DNA from 3 places in the Massilia sp. BKSP1R2A-1 genome. Region 1 is predicted to be linked to each of the others. Evidence: predicted binding sites of a transcription regulator. Region 1 holds the regulator's gene; each other region holds the start of a gene.

The links. The regulator FliA, encoded in region 1, starts transcription of late flagellar genes. The targets are predictions, from matches to a motif close to CTAAAGTTTNNNNNNNNNNNGCCGNTA.
Region 2: a site for FliA is predicted at 2,580-2,606, ahead of ACQ7JA_RS19715 (flagellinolysin). Genes of this name have one in related genera too.
Region 3: a site for FliA is predicted at 1,969-1,995, ahead of fliD (flagellar filament capping protein FliD). Genes of this name have one in related genera too.

What each region holds. Positions count from the first base shown of each region.
Region 1 is NZ_JBOBRE010000016.1:49,735-53,833, forward strand. Features, by position in the region: gene ACQ7JA_RS21150 (hypothetical protein) at 1-161, opposite strand, end outside; gene motD (flagellar motor protein MotD) at 188-940, opposite strand; gene ACQ7JA_RS21160 (flagellar motor protein) at 947-1,690, opposite strand; gene ACQ7JA_RS21165 (RNA polymerase sigma factor FliA) at 1,672-2,403, opposite strand; gene ACQ7JA_RS21170 (MinD/ParA family ATP-binding protein) at 2,483-3,268, opposite strand; gene flhF (flagellar biosynthesis protein FlhF) at 3,261-4,099, opposite strand, start outside.
Region 2 is NZ_JBOBRE010000014.1:52,975-57,073, forward strand. Features, by position in the region: gene alaS (alanine--tRNA ligase) at 1-669, opposite strand, end outside; gene ACQ7JA_RS19715 (flagellinolysin) at 876-2,546, opposite strand; gene ugpQ (glycerophosphodiester phosphodiesterase) at 2,648-3,412, opposite strand; gene ACQ7JA_RS19725 (DUF1294 domain-containing protein) at 3,433-3,783, opposite strand.
Region 3 is NZ_JBOBRE010000008.1:10,467-14,565, reverse strand. Features, by position in the region: gene ACQ7JA_RS13590 (flagellin) at 1-1,440, shown strand, start outside; gene ACQ7JA_RS13585 (flagellar protein FlaG) at 1,514-1,873, shown strand; gene fliD (flagellar filament capping protein FliD) at 2,031-4,099, shown strand, end outside.

The sequences.
Region 1 (4,099 bases):
TCGCCGCGGTTCTCGATCGTCAGGCGCACCTTTACCTTGCTCGAGCCCGTCTCGACTTCGAGCTGGTGGCGCACCGGGGCATCCTTCTCCACCGCGCCGACGGCGCTCACCAGGCCACCCAGCGCGAAGGCCAGCACAGGCACAAATCGTTTGACATGCATGCGTGCTCCATGAAAGAAAATGTCACTCACTGTACCAGCAGCGGCTCCGGTGTCGTCGCGAGGATCATCACCGCCACGCGGCGGTTCCTGGCCTGGTTCAGCGGCGTGTCGTTCGGCGCCACCGGGCGCGTGGCGCCATGGCCGATGGCCGACAGGCGCGTATCCCGGACACCCTGCTCGATGAAGAGGCGCACCACGCTCGCCGCGCGCACCGCCGACAGTTCCCAGTTCGAGGCGAACTGCGCATTCGTGATCGGCAGATTGTCGGTGTGCCCTTCGACCTCGATCGCATGCGGATCGTTCTTGAGCAAACCGGCCACCTCGCCCAGCACCTCGCGCGCATCCGGCTGCAGCACGGCCTGGCCCTGGTCGAAGAGCACGCTGGCATTGAGCTCCACGCTGATGCCGCGCGCATTTTGCGTCACCCTCACCTGGCCCGATTTCACGAGGGGCATCAGGGTCGCCGTCAGGTCCCTGGCCAGCACTTCCATGCGTTCGCGCTCGCGCCGCGCCGCTTCCAGGCGCTTGCGGTTGACGATGTGGGAGAGCGGCAGCACCGGCTCGACATTGGTGTTCACCTGCGGCGCCGCGCCGCGTCCGCCGAAGGCGTCGCCCAGCGCTTCGGACAGCACCGCGTACTTGCCTTCGTTGACGATGGAGATCGCGTACATGACGACGAAGAAGGCGAACAGCAGGGTGATGAAGTCGGCGTAGGAAATCAGCCAGCGCTCGTGGTGTTCGCCGGCGCCCACTTCATCGTCGTAGCGTTTGCGCGCCATGGCAGGTCAATGACGCGCGAGAAGGCTGGCCACGCGCTCGTCGACCACGCGGGTATGGTCGCCCGAAGCCAGGTCATGGAAGACTTCGGCAAGGATTTCGTATTGAGCCACCTTGTCGCTGACGATGGCCTTCAGCTTGTTCCCGACCGGGTAGAAGAACAGGTTGGCCAGCCCCACGCCGTAGACGGTGGAGACGAAGGCGACGGCGATGCCCGAGCCGAGCCGCGACGGATCGGACAGGTTTTCCATCACGTGGATCAGCCCCAGCACGGCGCCCAGGATGCCGATGGTCGGCGCATAGCCGGCCGCCGACTCCCAGATGCGGGCCGCCTGGCGCTGCGAGAATTCATAGGCGCTGATCTCGCCCTCTAACAGGCTGCGGATCTTTTCGGGTGCGATGCCGTCCACCACCAGGCGCAGGCCCTTCTGGACGAATTTGTCGTTCGTTCCCATGTACTGCTCGAGAGAGAGAAGGCCGTCGCGCCGTGCCGAGAGGCTCCACAGCGCGATTTCCTGCGACAGTTTCTGGCGTCCGGATTTGGGCGGGAAAAAGACCCAGCGCAGCATGCGCATGCCCAGCGCGAAGCTGCGCTTTTCGCTCTGCAGCAGCACGGCGCCGAAGGTGCCGACCACCACGATGGCGAAGGCCGCCGGCTGGACCAGCGAGGCGAACTTGCCGCCGTCGAGCGTGTGGCCGACCAGGATGCCCGCGATCGCGAGCACCAGCCCGGCTACGCTTGCCCAGTCCACAACTGCTCCTTGAGGGCGGCGCGCAGCCGCGAGACCGCCTGGGTGTGCAGCTGCGACACCCGCGATTCGCTGACGCCCATGACGGCGCCGATTTCCTTCAGATTCAGTTCTTCCTCATAGTAGAGGCCCATCAGCATCTTCTCGCGCGGCGGGAGATTGTCGATGGCGTCGATGACGGCCTGGCGGAAGCCCGTATCGAGCAGGCTGCGCAGCGGATCGCTGTCGTCCACGGCATAGCGGTCGAGGAAGCCGTCGCTGCCGTCCTCGCTGTCGTGGAAGTCTTCGTAGTAGACCAGCTGGTGGCCGCCCGAGTCGCCCAGCATTTCCTGGTAGTCGGCGAGCGACATCTTGAGCGACTTGGCGATCTCGGATTCGCTGGCCGGACGTCCCAGGCGCTGGTTCAGCGCCTCCATCGCGGCCTCGACCTTGCGCATGTTCTGGCGCGTCGAGCGCGGCATCCAGTCGCTGTTGCGCAGCTCGTCGAGCATGGCGCCGCGGATGCGCAGCACCGCATAGGTCTCGAACTGGGCGCCGTGGTTGTCTTCGTAGCGGTTGATCGCGTCCAGCAGGCCCATCATGCCTGCCTGGACCAGGTCATCGACTTCCACCGAAGGCGGCAGCTTGGCCTTCATGTGGTGGGCAAGGCGCTTCACCAACGGCATGTGCTCCGTCAGCAAATGGTTCTTGTCCGCTTTCCCTTTGACCGTGTACATGCGTTAAGTGTTCTTTTTCTCTTGGTTCGGCTTGTCGAACGCGTGGGCGGGGGACCGCCCACCCTACAACTACCTGGTTTCATGCCCGCATCGCGTGCAAGGCAAACTTGCCAGCCAGCCTGCGAAACGCGACCGACGCGCCCGCCAGCGGGAAGGCATCGACCACGGCGCGGCCCAGGCGCGCGGCCCGGTGCAGGTACTCGTCGGCCGGCACCGAGCCCATCGAGCTCAGGCTGACCGCCAGGTAACGGCTTGCTGCGGTAGACATATTATCGTATACAACCTTGGCCTCGGCCTCTGTCGCGCCGGTAACGAGGATACCGAAGGGGCGGCGGCCCAGTTGCTGGGACAGGCGCTTGATCAGGGCGTAGGCATTCGTGATCGAGGCGGCGGAGGTTCCCACCTGCACCACGATCTCGGACGAGGCCATCAAGGGCAGCGGAAATTCGTCATCCGGGCCCAGTTCGCCGTCGACCATCACGATGCCGGCCTGCTTGACCAGCACGTCGAAGGTCTTGGCCAGGCGGCGGGTATCGGTATTGCCGATCGGCGTGCCGAGGGTGGCCACCGAAAAGCCTTGCGGCACGGCGTGCATCACCTGGTTCAGGGCCGCTTCCTGGCGCGCCACGTTGGCCAGCGTCGCCGCGCGGTTCAGGCCGAGGCGGCGGGCCACGCCGTAGTCGCGCTCGCAGGCGTCGACGATCAGGACTTCGTTGCCAGTCTGGGCCAGCGAGGCGCCCAGGTTGACCAGCATGGCGCCCTTGTCGTCTTCAGGGGTGGCGGAGAGGAAGGTCACGATGCGCGGGCGCGGGCCCTGCAGCATCCGGCGCAGGCCTTCGGCCTGGTCGAAGTCGAAACTAGCCAAGGTGCACCTCGCGCATGCCGCGGTCCTGGCTGAGTTTACCAGCTGCGGCCATCATCATCGGCAGGTCGGCGTCGCCGAACTGGGCTGCCGCGTTGCGGGTATTGCGGAAGGCGCGGTCGATCAGCATGGCGCGGTCGGCCAGGTGCAGGTCTTCCGGCACGCGCTGGCCGTTCGAGATGTAGTGCAGGTTCAGCTTCTGGCGGATCACGACGTCCAGCACATTACCGATGGAAGCGGCTTCGTCCAGCTTGGTCATGATGCAGCCGGCCAGGCCGGTGCCCTGGTAGGCGCGCACCACTTCGTTCAGGGTCTCGTTGGTCGAGGTCGCGTTCAGGCACAGCAGGCGCTTCACGTCGGCGCCGGATTCGCTCAGCATGGCAACCTGCTCGGTCACCATCTGGTCGCGCTGCGACATGCCGATGGTGTCGATCAGCACGGTGTGCTTGTTCTTCAGCTCTTTGAGGGCAATGCGCAGGTCGGCCTCGTCCTTCACCGAGTGCACCATCACGCCCAGGATCTTGCCGTAGATGCGCAACTGTTCGTGGCCGCCGATACGGTAGGCATCGGTGGTGATCAGGGCCAGCTTGTCCGGGCCGTGACGCATCACGCAGCGGGCCGCCAGCTTGGCGGTGGTGGTGGTCTTGCCGACGCCGGTCGGACCGACCAGGGCGAACACGCCGCCACGGTTCAGGAGGTCGTCTTCGTTGGCAATCGTCGTCAGGTTGCGCGCCAGGACGGTCTTGATCCAGCGCAGCGCGTCGGCGGCGTCTTTCGTCGCCGGCATTTTTTCGATGAGGTAGCGCGCCAGGGTCGCCGAGAAGCCGGCGGCCA
Region 2 (4,099 bases), on a different contig from region 1:
CAGGGTGCCCGATTCATCGCGGTTGAACTGCATGAACACCAGGTTCCAGATCTCGATGAAGCGGTCGCCGTCTTCTTCCGGCGAGCCTGGAGGACCGCCCCAGATGTCGGCGCCGTGGTCGTAGAACACCTCGGTGCAGGGGCCGCAGGGGCCGGTGTCGGCCATCTGCCAGAAGTTGTCCGATGCGTAGCGCGCGCCCTTGTTGTCGCCAATGCGGATGATGCGCTCTTTCGGCACGCCGATCTCGTTGGCCCAGATGTCGTAGGCCTCGTCGTCCTCGAAGTAGACGGTCACGGTCAGCTTCTCGGCCGGCAGCATGTAGACCTTGGTCAGCAGCTCCCAGCAATAATTGATCGCGTCGCGCTTGAAGTAGTCGCCGAAGCTGAAGTTACCCAGCATTTCGAAGAAGGTGTGGTGGCGCGCGGTGTAGCCGACGTTTTCCAGGTCGTTGTGCTTGCCGCCGGCGCGCACGCAGCGCTGCACGGTGGTGGCGCGCGAGTACGGGCGCGTATCCAGGCCCAGGAACACGTCCTTGAACTGCACCATCCCGCTGTTCGTCAGCAGCATGGTCGGGTCGTTGCCCGGCACCAGCGGGCTGGAACGGACGATGGTGTGGCCTTTGGACTCGAAGAACTTGAGGAACTTTTCGCGGATTTCGGAGGATTTCATGTCTTGGGGGCGGAAATAGGGGAGCGTACGCTATAAAAAAACGATTATAGCGTAGCTAAGGGCGGGGTTATCGGTTGGGCCGATATTTACGGGATTGGCGCTGCGGAGGTGCGACGAACTTGGGCCCCGGCCTTCGCCGGGGCGACGTGCTGAAGTAGCGGACCATCGCTACGGCGGAGGCCGGAGCCCAATTCGACCTCGTTCGCTCAGCGCAGCAAGGAAAGAACCGCCCTCGGCTGCTGGTTCGCCTGCGCCAGCATCGCCGACGCCGCCTGCTGCAGGATCTGGGCCCGCGTCAGCCCCGCCGCCGATGAGGCGTAATCGACACCGTCGATGCGCTCCTTGGCCGCCGCCATATTGATGGCGTCGCTCTGCAGGGCGCTGGCCGCCATGTCGAGGCGGTTGCTGGAAGCGCCCACCGCCACGCGCTGCTTGTTGACGAAGTCGAGCGCCTCGTCCACGTGCAGCAGCGAGATGGCGCCGTTCTGCATGTCGAGGTTGGCGAGACCCAGCGCGCGCGCGTTCATGGCCGAGAACTGCAGCTCGATGAACTGGCCGGCGCCCTCCCCGGCCTGGATCTGCACGCGGCGGATGCCCGTGCCGCCGCCGAGTTCGGGGTAGGCCACGTCGAAGCCGGCCAGGCCATCCCTGGCATTGTTGTCGCCGGCATCGGCCACCACCGCGCGGGCGTCGAGCGAGCGGCCGCCGTCGGCATCGAGGCCGCCGATGGCGCCGGTGTCGGCATTCGTCAGGTTGACCTCCGTGTTCACGAAGTTCACCCCGTTGGCGCCGCCGAAATCCGCCAGGAAGGCGGATTCCGATGCGATCTCGCCCTTGCTGACGGCGTTCAGGGCCTGGTCCAGGTTGGCGCCCTGGTTCTGGTTCAGGTACTGCATCACGCCCTTGATGCCGCCTTCCACGCCGAGATCCTTGAGCTGGTCGTGCAGGTAGCGGGCGGCCAGGTAACCGCCATCGTAGACGAAGCCGCCGCCCGCCACCCCGGCGACGATGGTGGCGACCGAGTTGCCGCTGGCAATCGAGCTGCGCACGCGCTCGTCGGCGCCCTGGATCAGTTCCGCCGTGCCTTCCACGAACCAGTCGGGCAGCGCGGTGAAGTTCATGGTGCGCGACATGACCGCGTGCGCCATCTCGTGCGCGACGACGCGGTCGCTGTAGTAGGGCGAGCCGCCGCCGTCGCGGGTGTCGCCCGTGCCGAAATCGGCCATGTCGAGATTCAGGTGCAGGTTCGTGTACTTGCCCGCCACGGGGTTGCCCGATACCGAGGCCAGCACGCCGGCGCCGCCGTCGGTGGTATCGAGGTTGACCGTGATCTTGACCCCGTCCCCCTCGATCCCGTAGTACTGCTTGACCATCTGCTCGGCCGAACTCAGCCAGCCGCTCTTGAGGCCGTCGAGCACGCGCCGCTTCCTCTCGTCGCCGCCGATGCTGCCGCCGTCCTGGGAAAACAGGGTTTCGCCATTGAACTTGGTCTGCTCGCCCACCCGGTTGATGTGGGCGAGGATCTCCCGCGCCTCGGTCTGCAGGGCGGCGCGGTCGCCATCCCCATAGCTGCCGTTGCCGGACGCGACCGCCAGCTCGCGCAGGCGCTGCAGGCTCTCGACCACGTTCGCCATTGCGCCTTCGGCCACCTGCAGCATCGAGGCGCCGTCATTGATGCTGCGCAGGGCCTGGCTCATGCCGCGCTGGCCGGACGCCATGCGCGAGGAAATCGCCTGGCCGGCCGGATCGTCGCGCGCGCCATTGATGCGCGAGCCCGCCGACAGCTGCTCCATCAGCCTTTCCTGAGCCGTATTGTGCGTCTTGAGCGCGCGTTGCGCGCCCATCGACAGGACGTTGGTCGTGATTGATATTGACATAATGACATACACCTCGGGGTGGTCGCATGTCATTTACGACAACCGGTTACACTACTTGAGGACCGGAATGAATATTTTGCCAAATGTTTTATTGACGCGCGCTAAACGCCGGTGCGCCCGAAATCCGGGCCGATCAGGTCGATGCGGTCGGTGCAGAAGGCTTCCACGCCCCAGCCCAGCAGCTCGGTCGCGCGCGCCGGCTCGTTGACGGTGTAGCAGAACAGGCCGAAGCCGGCATCGAGCACGGCGCGGGCCAGTGCCGGGGTCAGGTGGCGGTGGTTGGCGTGGATCGCGCTCGCCTCGACCGAGCGCGCCAGCGGCTCCCAGCCGGGCGGCGGCTCGCTCATCAGGCAGGCGCGCGGCAGGTCCGGGGCCACGCGCCGCGCCGCTTCCAGCGCGGCGAAGCTGAACGAGGACAGCAGCGGCAGCCTGTCGAGCTGGCCGCTCGCGAGCTCGTCGGCGAACATGGCGCGCGCGATGCGGGCCACCGTCTCGCCGGTCTCGACGTCGAAGCCGCGCGCCGGCTTGATCTCGATGTTCATCCAGATGCCGTTGGCCTTGCAGAACTGGGCGAACTCCACGAACAGCGGCACCACTTCGGTCCGGTAGTCGGCGCCGAACCAGCTGCCGGCATCCATGCGCGCCAGCTCCAGCCCGTCGTAGTCGAACACGTGGCCCGCCCCGCTCACGGTGCGGCCCAGGTAGGGATCGTGCAGCACCACCGGCACGCCGTCGCGCGCCAGCATGACATCGAATTCCACGGCGCGGAAACCGAAGTCCATGCCGCGCCTGAGGCCCGCGAAGGTATTCTCGGGCGCCAGGGTGCCGCCGCCGCGGTGGGCCAGGATCCGGGGATATCGCCACATGCCCTACTCCTTTCGCGGGGTCAGTCGATGACCGGCACAGCGAGCTGCCGGGACAGGTAGACGAATATGCCGATGTTGACGGCGACGCTCACGTGGAACTTCCACTGGAACGACACTTTCGAAGTCTTGTGGCGCAGCCACTGCTGCGCCAACAGGCCGCCAGGCCAGCCGCCCACCAGGCCAAGCAGCAACAGCCAGGCCTCCGGCGTGCGCCAGCTCTTGCTGCGTGCCGCCGACTTATCGATGGCATAGGCCAGGAAGCAACCCAGGCTGACCGCAAGGTAAGCGAGCCCGACCAGGGACGGCAGGTTCCACGCCAGCGAGGCGAAGCCGTAGATGGCAAGGAACAGCAGTAGCGGCAAATAGGGCATGCGCAAAAGCTTACCTTCGGCCAGTCAGGATGTCCATACGGCAAATGGTCCAGTTCGCGGCGCGACGGTGGGATAGCGAACAGAGAACATCCGCACAAAGCGCCTACCCTCGACCTTCAACCGACTCACGAGCAGGAGAACCACATGGCCTTTGATTTAGGCAACTTACTGTCGCAATACCTCGGCGGCGGCAACGCGGCCCAGGCGGCGGACGACTTCGACCGGGTGGCGCAGAGCGCGCCGCGCGAGACGGTCGCCGAGGGCGTGGCCAGCGCGCTGCGTTCGGACCAGACCCCGCCCTTCCCGCAGGTCGTCA
Region 3 (4,099 bases), on a different contig from region 1:
AACATCGCTTCGCTCAACTCGCAACGTAACCTGACCTCGTCGCAGACCTCGCTGACCACCTCCCTGCAGCGTCTGTCGTCGGGTCTGCGCATCAACAGCGCAAAGGACGATGCAGCCGGCCTGGCGATTTCGGACCGCATGAACTCGCAAATCCGCGGGATGAACCAAGCTTCCCGTAACGCCAACGACGGCGTCTCGATGGCCCAAACCGCAGAAGGCGCTCTGGCAAACTCGGGCGACATCCTGCAGCGTATCCGCGAACTGGCCGTCCAGTCCTCGAACGCTTCGAACTCGGCCGGCGACCGCAAGGCGCTGCAGACCGAAGTCACCCAGCTGACCTCGGAACTGAACCGCATCGCTACCACCACCTCGTTCAACGGCCAGCAACTGCTGGACGGCACCAGCGGCACCTCGAACTTCCAGGTCGGCGCCAATGCCAACGAACTGATCTCGATGTCGGGCTCGAACTTCACCACCAGCTCCTACGGCACCAACCAGGTCGCCAAGGACGTGCCGGAAGTGAAGGCCACCACCAACTTCGACGCAACCAAGGCAGTCACCATCAACGGTTCGGCCGGTTCGGCCGATGCCAAGGGCGGCACCGCCAAGGCCCTGGCCGCTTCGGTGAACCAGAACTCGGGCACCACCGGCGTGACCGCAACGGCCAAGACCGAAACCATGCTGGCCCTGGGCGGCGGCGAGAGCTACACCCTGGAACTGAAGGGCGACAACTCGACCGCGGTCAAGATCTCGTTCTCGACCGGCGCCGGCACCTCGGCAACCGACCTGGCGGCAGGCATCTCGGCCTTCAACGCACGTTCGGCGGAAACCGGCGTGACCGCCGAGTACGACGCCAAGAACAAGGGCATCAAGCTGACCCACGCTTCGGGTGAAGACATCAACCTGAAGAACGTCGCGACCGCCGCCAACACCACCCTGAACGTGCACTCGTACAAGACCGATACCACCACCGCACAGAACGTGCTGGTCGGCGCCGGTTTCGATGCCAAGGCCGCCGGCGCCACCGCCATCGGCAACGGCCACGTGACCCTGGATTCGGAGAACAGCTTCTCGGTGAGCGACGCGGGTTCGGGCCTGGCCCTGACCGGCAGCTCGAGCCTGAAGTCGGTCGCTTCGCTGGACATCAGCTCCTTCGCCGGCGCCCAGCTCGCGATCAAGATTGCCGACTCGGCACTGGCGACCGTGAACACCAAGCGCGCTGAAATGGGCGCACTGCAATCGCGCTTCTCGTCGGCCATCTCGAGCCTGCAGTCGAGCACCGAGAACCTGTCGGCATCGAAGAGCCGTATCGTCGACACCGACTTCGCAGCTGAAACCGCGAACATGACCCGCGGCCAGATCCTGCAGCAAGCCGGTACCGCGATGCTGGCCCAGGCCAACTCGCTGCCGAACGGCGTGCTGTCCCTGCTGCGTGGCTAATCCGCTGACAAGCTAGCGTTGTAAGCTCCCCGGCTGATTTCGATCAGCCGGGGTTTTTCACTTTGGGGTCCATATGAACATCCAGCCTTTAGGTGCGCCCGCCACGCCGAAGCTTGACGAACGGCCGGCACCCGACAGCATCGCCACCCGCGCTCCCGCTGCGCGCCAGCCCGAGGAAACCCGTGCCGGCAAGGAAGCACAGCAGCCTTCGCGCAAGGAACTCGACGAAGCGGTCAAGAAGATCAACCAGTCCCTGCCCGCATCCTCGCAGAGCCTGGAATTCTCGGTCGACGACGAGAGCAAGCAGACCGTCGTCAAGATCATCGACCTGAGCACGAAGGAAGTGGTGCGCCAGATTCCTTCGGTCGAAGCGCTCGAGATCGCCAAGTCGCTCGACAAGGCGATGGGCCGCCTGATCAGCCAGAAAGCCTGATGCCTGGCTTGCCGACGCCGCCCTCCCCTGCGGAGGGCGCGTTGTGTTTCTTGTACGATTTTCCCCAAGCCACAAATAAGCAGGTAATTCCTGCTCTCAAGTCCCCTTTGCTCCTGTCGATAATGACTTACATTATCTACTTTCGCAGGAGAAACAAGTGGCCATTTCCTCAGCCGGCATCGGTTCCGGTCTCAATGTAGACGACCTCGTCAGTAGACTGATGGCGGCCGAGTCTGCGCCGCTGACCAAATACGATGCGCGCACCGCCGCCTTCCAGTCCAAGCTCGACGCTCTGAGCAAGCTGAGCAGCGCCGTGGGCAGCTTCCAGGGCTCGCTGTCCTCGCTGACCTCGAGCGCGACCTTCAAGGCCCTCAGCGCCAGCGTCTCGAACAGCGAGGTGCTCAAGGGCAGCGCCACCGCTGAAGCGGCAGCCGGCACCTACAAGGTCTCGGTCAACCAGCTGGCCCAGGCCCAGACGCTCAACAGCGCCGGCTACGCCAGCATGACGTCCTCGATCGGCAGCGGCGCCAAGACCACCCTCACTTTCCAGTTTGGCACCACCTCGGGCGGGCGCTATGGCGTCGATGCCAGCGCCCTGTCCGGCGCTGTGGCGACCACGGGCATCGCCAACGGTTCGCTCACCATCAACGGCACCGCGATCACCACCAGCAACTCCACCCGCAGCGCCCAGGCGCTGGCGGCCGCCATCAATGCGGAAACCGAAGACACCGGCGTCACCGCCGTCGCCCAGCAGACCGCGACGGGCGCGACCCTGTTCGGCGGCGCGGGCAACGGCAGCTTCGGTGGTGTGACCACCACTGCCGGCGCCAGCTACTCGCTGTCCGTGGGCGGTGTCCAGATCGCCGCCCAGGCCGCCGGCATCGCCGCCGGCGCCGCCGGCAGCGTGAGCGCGGCGTCGATCGACGACGCCCTTACCGGCAACAATGCGACCACGCAGGCGCTGGCCGCGGCCGGCATCACGTTCACCGGTTCCGCCGCCAACGGCGACCTGCAGTTCTTCTCGGCCCAAGGCGCCAACATCACGGTCAGTGAAAGCGTCGAAGGCAGCGTCACCGGTGGCCTGAACAACAGCGGCACGACCAACAACGGCATGACGACCACCGTCACCGCCGGCATCAGCCTGAGCTCGAACAACGGGAGCGCGATCTCGGTCGCCGGCAGCAACCCGTCCCTGGCCGGCCTCGCCGCCGGCAGCAACGGCAGCTACCTGGGCGCCAGCTTCGCCCAGGACGGCGACAAGGCCAGCGGCGTGGTCACCCTGGAAGCCGGCGACCAGTCGCTGCAGGGCATCCGCGACGCCATCAACAAGGCCAATATCGGCGTGCAGGCCAGCATCGTCTCGGACGGCAGCGCCTCGCCCTACCGCCTGGTGCTGACCTCGACCAAGACCGGCGAGAAGTCGTCGATGAAGATCACGCTGAGCGGCGAAAACGGCGCGGCGGCCGACCCGGCGCTGCAGTCCCTGCTCGGCTATGACCCGGCCGGCGCCCAGGGCATGAGGCAGACCAGCGCGGCCCAGAGCGCCAAGCTGGACGTGAACGGCGTGGCCGTCACCAGCGATACCAACAACATCAGCGGTGCGATCCAGGGCGTGACCCTGGACGTGAGCCAGACCGGCAAAAGCAACGTCACGATCGCCAAGGACACCAACGCGGTCAAGACCAGCGTCGATGCTTTCGTCAAGGCCTACAACACGCTCAACAGCACCATGAAGAGCCTGACCAGCTACGACCCCGAAACCAAGAAGGGCGGCCCGCTGGTGGGCGATTCGACCGTGCGCTCGGTCCAGACCCAGCTGCGCGGCCTGCTCGGCAACGCGGTCGGCGAAGGCAAGCTGAACACCCTGAGCCAGGTCGGCATCACCTTCCAGAAGGACGGCAGCCTGGCGGTCGATTCCAGCAAGCTGAACAAGGCGATGACCGAGAACTTCGGCGAGATCGCCGGCCTGTTCGCGGCGGTCGGCAAGGCCTCGGACGCCAACATCAAGTTCAACACCTCGACCTCCAAGACCCAGCCGGGCACCTACGCGGTGAGCATCACCGAGATGGCGAGCAAGGGCAACGTCACCAGCACCGCCGCGCTGGCCGCCACCACGACCATCGCGCCCAACACCAGCTGGATGGTGACGCTGAACCAGACCGACCCCGAGACCGCCAGCCGCACCGCGACCGTCAAGCTCAATGCCGGCACCTACACGCCGGAGGA